2 regions of the Stenotrophomonas muris genome follow, and region 2 is predicted to be linked to the other one. Evidence: riboswitches for the same ligand, from Rfam matches in the RefSeq annotation. Region 2 holds a riboswitch; the other holds the start of a gene.

Region 1 (3,398 bases), 720 kb from region 2:
CCGGTGGTCATGCCGCCGATGGTGGGGATGAACAGCCAGGCGAAACCGCCCTCGCCCAGGTGCAGGTGCTGCATCACGAACACCGGTGCCGAGGAGATGTACAGGAAGATGCCACCGAAACCGATGCTGCCGGCCAGCGCCAGGCGCAGGAAGCGCGGATTGAAACCGATGCGCACGTAATCACGCATCAGCACCCGCGGCGACAACGGAACGCGCGCTTCGAGCGGATGGGTCTCCGGCAGGTAGCGGGCGGTGGCCGCCAGCAGAACCAGTGCGAACACCACCAGGAACCAGAAGATCAGCGGCCAGCCAGCACCGCTGAGCAGGATCCAGCCACCGATGATCGGCGCGATCGCCGGGGCGATGCCGAACAGCATCGACACCTGGCTCATCAGCCGCTGCGCGTCGTGACCGTGGTACAGGTCGCGGATCACCGCGCGGCCGACGATCATGCCGACGCCTGCGGACAGGCCCTGCAGGGCGCGGAACCCCAGCAGCGTGGTCAGATCGGTGGACAGCGCACAGCCGACCGAGGCGCCGACGAACACCACCAGGCCGCCGAGGATCACCCGCTTGCGGCCCCAGGCATCGGACAGCGGGCCGTGTGCCAGGCTCATCAGGCCGTAGAACAGCAGGTACACGCTGATGGTCTGCTGCACCGCCACCTCGTCCACCGCCAGGCGCTGGGCCAGCTGCGGGAACGCTGGGAAGATGGTGTCGATCGAGAACGGACCGAACATGGCCAGGCCGGCGAGCAGCAGGGCCATGCGGCGGGTGGAAGGAGCAACAGCGGCGGTCATGGAGAAGGCGTCCGGCAGGGCCATGCGCGGCACGCACGGCGGGCGCCAGTCCCCTGCAGCAGGGACGGCGCCAGATGAATTCGGGTATCCGCCCATCATAGGTGGGGATTGCGCCTGATGCCATGCAGCAGTGCACAAAACGCACGGGCGGGCCATCGGCCATTCAGGCGCCGCGGCCGGGCCCGCAGGCGGCTGGCGCGCCCGCAACGGGCTATAATCGGCGGGCAACACGGTGGGAGAAGCGGAACACCGCTGCCGAAGGCGCAACGCCCGTAATCGCTCAGGCCCGATACCACCCGTAACACAACTCTGGAGAGACCGGTTCGATCCGGCGCCGAAGGGGCACGAAGCCGCGGTTTTCCGCGCTTCCAAACTCTCAGGCAAAAGGACAGAGGGGCGCCCCGCAGACCGCCGACCGGCGGCTTGTGCCCGTGCGTGTGCCCTTTCCTGACGGATCCTTCGCCATGTCCCAGAACACCCCTTCCCTGCGTGAGCTCGAGCACCACAATGCGTTCGTCGAGCGCCACATCGGCCCCAACGATGCCGAGATCGCGCAGATGCTCGACGTCGTCGGCCACGCGTCGCTGGATGCGATGACCGATGCCATCGTACCGGCCAAGATCAAGTCGCCGGCGCCGCTGGCACTGCCGGAATCGATGACCGAAGTGCAGGCACTGGCGAAGATCCGTGCGATCGCCGACAAGAACACCGTGCTGCGCAGCTTCATCGGCCAGGGCTACTACGGTACCCACACGCCGAACGTGATCCTGCGCAACATCCTGGAAAACCCGGCCTGGTACACCGCCTACACCCCGTACCAGGCCGAGATCTCGCAGGGCCGCATGGAAGCGCTGATCAACTTCCAGACCCTGTGCGCCGACCTCACCGGCATGGAAATCGCCAACGCCTCGCTGCTGGACGAAGCCACCGCCGCAGCTGAAGCGATGACCCTGGCCAAGCGTTCGGCCAAGTCGAAGTCGGACACCTTCTTCGTGCACGACGCCGTGCACCCGCAGACCCTGGAACTGCTGCGTACCCGCGCCGAGCCCATGGGCATCGTGCTGCGCGTCGGCACCCCGGCCGAGGCACTGGAAGCAGAAGCCTTCGGCCTGCTGCTGCAGTACCCGGACACCTTCGGCCAGATCGGCGACTACAAGGCGCTGGTCGAGGCCGTGCACGCGCGCGGCGGCCTGGTGGCCGTGGCCACCGACCTGCTGGCGCTGACCCTGCTGGCCGCCCCGGGCGAATGGGGTGCGGACATCGTGGTCGGCAACAGCCAGCGTTTCGGCGTGCCGTTCGGCTTCGGCGGCCCGCACGCCGCATTCATGGCCTGCCGCGACGCCTACAAGCGCTCGATGCCGGGCCGCCTGATCGGCGTCTCGGTCGATGCCCAGGGCAACCCGGCCTACCGCCTGACCCTGCAGACCCGCGAGCAGCACATCCGCCGCGAGAAGGCCACCTCCAACATCTGTACCGCACAGGTGCTGCTGGCGGTGATGGCCTCGATGTATGCCGTGTACCACGGCCCGGAAGGCCTGACCCGCATCGCCCGGCGCACCCACCGCCTGGCCTCGATCCTGGCCGCCGCGCTGCGCGAGGCCGGCGTGCAGGTCGGTGGCGACTTCTTCGACACCCTGCATGTCACCGGCGTGCACGCCGATGAGATTCACGCCAAGGCCCGCGCCGCCGGTTACAACCTGCGTGCGATCGACAGCGACTCGGTCGGCATCAGCCTGGACGAGACCGCCACCCGCGCCGACGTGGTCGCACTGGCCGCCGTGTTCGGTGCGCAGGCCGACGTCGACGCGCTGGATGCCAGCACCGCCGATGCGCTGCCGGCCGGCCTGCTGCGCCAGTCCGCGTTCCTGACCCATCCGGTGTTCAACACCCACCACAGCGAGCACGAACTGCTGCGCTACCTGCGCTCGCTGGCCGACAAGGACCTGGCGATGGACCGCACGATGATCCCGCTGGGCTCGTGCACCATGAAGCTCAACGCCACCGCCGAGATGATCCCGGTGACCTGGCCGGAGTTCTCGCAGATCCACCCGCTGGTGCCGGCCGACCAGGCGCTGGGCTACAAGGAACTCATCGACACGCTGGAAGCGATGCTGGTGGAATGCACCGGCTATGACGCGGTCAGCCTGCAGCCGAACTCCGGCGCGCAGGGCGAGTACGCCGGCCTGCTGGCGATCCGCGCCTACCACCGCTCGCGCGGCGAAGGCCACCGCGACATCTGCCTGATCCCGGATTCGGCGCACGGCACCAACCCGGCCTCGGCGCAGATGTGCGGCATGAAGGTGGTGGTGACCAAGACCGATGCCAACGGCAACGTCGACGTCGAGGACATCCGCCTCAACGCCGAGAAGTACAGCGACCGCCTGGCTGCGATCATGATGACCTACCCGTCCACGCACGGCGTGTTCGAGGAAGAGGTGGTGGAGATCTGCGAGATCATCCACAAGCACGGCGGCCAGGTGTACACCGACGGTGCCAACATGAATGCCCTGGTCGGCGTGGCCAAGCCGGGCAAGTGGGGGTCGGACGTTTCGCACCTGAATCTGCACAAGACCTTCTGCATCCCGCACGGCGGTGGCG
Region 2 (3,398 bases):
ATCAACAAGCTCGGCCTGCCGGCCGGTGTCGAATTCCTCGATGTGATCTCGCCGCAGTACATCGCCGACCTGGTGGCGTGGGGCGCGATCGGCGCGCGTACCACCGAAAGCCAGGTGCATCGTGAGCTGGCCTCGGGGCTGTCGTGCCCGGTCGGCTTCAAGAACGGCACCGATGGCAACGTCAAGATCGCCGCTGACGCGGTGGGTGCGGCGTCCAACCCGCATCACTTCCTGTCGGTCACCAAGCAGGGCGGCACCGCCATCGTGTCGACCACCGGCAATCCGGATTGCCATGTGATCCTGCGCGGCGGCAAGCAGCCGAACTACGACGCCGGCAGCGTCGCCGACGCCTGCCAGGTGCTGGCCAAGGCCAAGCTGCCGACGCGCCTGATGATCGACGCCAGCCACGCCAACAGCCTGAAGAACCCCGAGAACCAGCCGAAGGTGATCGAGGACATTGCTGTTCAGCTGGAAGACGGCGAACAGCGCATCGTTGGCGTGATGATCGAGAGCCATCTGGTCGGTGGCCGCCAGGAACTGGTGGAAGGCCAGCCGCTGGTTTACGGGCAGAGCATCACCGATGGCTGCATCGACTGGGACACCACCGTGACGGTGCTGGAGCGTCTGGCTGCGGCCGTGCGCGCCCGTCGCGACGTGAAGGTGTCCGAAGCAGCCTGATCGAAGCCGCCTGAGTGCGGCACGTGTGTGGATGGCGGCCAGCGCCTGCGGGGGTGCGGCCGCGATCAGGGTCGGTCGGAGTTGGAGGCCGGCCCATCTGCACCGGCGATGCGCCTGGCGCTGCGCATGAGCGACAGCGCCAGGTACATCGCCGGGGTGGTGATACCGCTTCCTGTAGCGTCGAGCCATGCCCGACCTGCGCGCGAAGCGCGTTGGTTTGCTGCAAAGAGCAGTCGAGCATGGCTCGACTTTACGAAGAGGCTCAATGCACTTCGTCGTGGTACACGAACTTCGGCATTTCCCAGCGGTAGTGGATCGCCAGCAGGCGCAACGCGAAGCCGCCGCCGAGGCAGCACAGGATCGCGGTGGCATCGGCCACGCCCCAGTGCAGCAGCAACAGATAGGCCGCGCCGGTCAGCAGCGCGATGATCGCGTACAGCTCCTTCTGGAAGATGAGTGGCACCTCGTTGCAGAGGATGTCGCGCAGCACCCCGCCGAACGCGCCGGTCAGCATGCCGGCGATCAGCACGATCGGCATTGCATGGCCGGCTTCGCGCGCGATCGAGCAGCCGATCAGGGTGAAGGCGATCAGGCCCAGCCCGTCGAGCACCAGGAAGGTGCGGCGGAAGTGATGCATCCAGCGCGCCACCCAGGTGGCGATCAGCGCCGCGCATACGGTGAAGCCCAGGTACTCGGGGTGCTTCACCCAGCCCAGCGGGTAGTGGCCGAGCAGGATGTCGCGCAGTGAACCACCCCCGAGGGCGGTGACGCAGGCGATCATGACCACGCCGAACAGGTCCATGCGGCGGCGGCCGGCGGACAGTGCGCCGGTCATGGCTTCGGCGGAAATGGCGATCAGGTAGATGATGGACAGCAGCATGGGACAGGCTCCGGGCGCGGTGGGGCCGGCCATGCGCGACCACCGCCACTGCCTGCGCAATGACGGGATGACGATGACCGGTGCCGCTCCCGCTGTCCTTTTGCCTGAGAGTTCAGCGGCATGGACCGCGTGCCCCTTCGGCGGATCGCCCCGGGCGTGCCCGGTGACCTCTCTCCAGCTCGGCGAGTCGAATGCATGGTTGGTGGGATTCCAGCCCACCGGCCTGAGCGATCATGGGAGCCTGCGCCTTCGGCGGGCGCCAGCGCGGCGCCTCTCTCCTGCATTCGGGCGCCAGTATATCCGCTGCAGTGCAGCACGGCATAATCCAGGCATGGCCCCGTCCGTCCGCCCGTGGTTCCTGTACCTGCTCGAATGCCGCGATGGCAGCTATTACGCCGGCATCAGCACCGATGTGGAGGCGCGTTTCGCCGCCCACCAGGCCGGCAAGGGCGCGCGCTACACCCGGGCCCGGCCGCCGCTGCGCGTGCTGGCCGTGCGCGAATACCCGGACCGGGCCGCGGCCTCGCGGGCCGAGTGGCAACTCAAGCAGCAGCCCCGCGAACGCAAGCTGGCCTGGCTGCAGGCAACGGATCCTGCGCTTCTGTAGAGCCGAGCCCACGCTCGGCTGTTGTTCCGTCTGCCCGATGCGGGAGCCGAGCATGGGCTCGGCTCTACAGTAGATCCACGTCATGCGTGGATGGGCCGTTCGGCCCATGCGATGATCCGCCCGCGCCCAGAGCCGGAGACCCGGATGTCCACGATTGCCCTGCTGTTCGCGCTTTCCGCAGCAACGAGCCCTGCCGCCGACCCCGCCACGATCGCGGCCATCGAAGCCACCTGCCACGACTACGTCGATGGCCAGCTGGAGGCCGATCCGCAGCGCGTCGCCCGTTCGCTGCACCCGGACCTGGCCAAGCGCGCGGTCCTCGGCGATACACCCGACGAGCGCCTGGGCCTGCGCCGGATGTCGAAGGAAGAGCTGGTCTCGCTGACGAAACAGGGCGCGCTGAAGACCCCGAAGGATCAATGGGATCGCCGCTGCACGGTGCTGGACGTGACCGGCAACGCGGCCTCGGTGCGGCTGGAAACCCCGTGGTTCGTCGACTACTTCCACATGGGGCGTTTCGACCAGCGCTGGGTCATCGTCAACGCACTGTGGTACCCGAAACCGAAGGCGCACTGAGCGATGCGTGCCGCCGGCAACGCATGGATCTCCGTCGTCGTGCTGGTCGCCGGCATCGCGCTGCTGCCTGGCCTGCTGTATCTGCTCGGGCTGGCATTGGTGGACGGTCGGCCGAAGCCGGCCGACCGCGCGCCCAGTGGTGTGGCTGCGTGCAGCGGTGAGCCACGGGCGGGATACCAGCCGATGAACCCCTGGCGCTTCACCGCCCAGTTCTTCGACAAGGACGGGATGAAGAACAAGGTGCCTGAAGTGGAGCGGGAGGCCTTCTGGATTGCCCGGCGCCACCTGTGGCGGCAACCTCGGCGCGGCATGCTGCGCTGGCATCTCAGCAGCACCGCGTTGGCGATCTGGATCACCCGGCATTGGAGTACCGCGCAGATTGCGGACACCGCGAGGAAGGAGGACTTCTGCCGGAAGTAGATCCACGCCATGCGTGGATGGCGCTCCATGTTTGTTGACGGGGTCAGAGCCCTTTCCCGCGGAAAGGGATCCGACCCCTGTTGCGTGCGGCCTTACCGCCTCGGCCGCCGGTCGTCCTGGTCATCACCGAAGATGATGCGCGCGCTGCGCTGGTAGCTCCAGTACGCGACCGCCCAGTTCAGCAGCACCACGATGCGGTTGCGGAAGCCGATCAGGAAGAACACGTGCGCGGCCAGC

What was found. Region 2 has a riboswitch for glycine ahead of ACUVWL_RS19710 (trimeric intracellular cation channel family protein). Riboswitches for the same ligand answer to the same signal wherever they lie in the genome.
Region 1: it holds a riboswitch for glycine, as region 2 does, so the genes downstream of both, gcvP (aminomethyl-transferring glycine dehydrogenase) here and ACUVWL_RS19710 (trimeric intracellular cation channel family protein) in region 2, are expected to answer to the same signal.

What each region holds. Positions count from the first base shown of each region.
Region 1 covers NZ_CP199879.1:460,683-464,080, reverse strand. Annotated here, with positions in the region: gene ACUVWL_RS01935 (multidrug effflux MFS transporter) at 1-800, opposite strand, end outside; glycine riboswitch at 1,100-1,202, shown strand; gene gcvP (aminomethyl-transferring glycine dehydrogenase) at 1,265-3,398, shown strand, end outside.
Region 2 covers NZ_CP199879.1:4,249,044-4,252,441, forward strand. Annotated here, with positions in the region: gene ACUVWL_RS19705 (3-deoxy-7-phosphoheptulonate synthase) at 1-678, shown strand, start outside; gene ACUVWL_RS19710 (trimeric intracellular cation channel family protein) at 941-1,558, opposite strand; glycine riboswitch at 1,641-1,746, opposite strand; glycine riboswitch at 1,760-1,849, opposite strand; gene ACUVWL_RS19715 (GIY-YIG nuclease family protein) at 1,890-2,165, shown strand; gene ACUVWL_RS19720 (nuclear transport factor 2 family protein) at 2,310-2,741, shown strand; gene ACUVWL_RS19725 (hypothetical protein) at 2,745-3,161, shown strand; gene ACUVWL_RS19730 (NAD(P)/FAD-dependent oxidoreductase) at 3,254-3,398, opposite strand, start outside.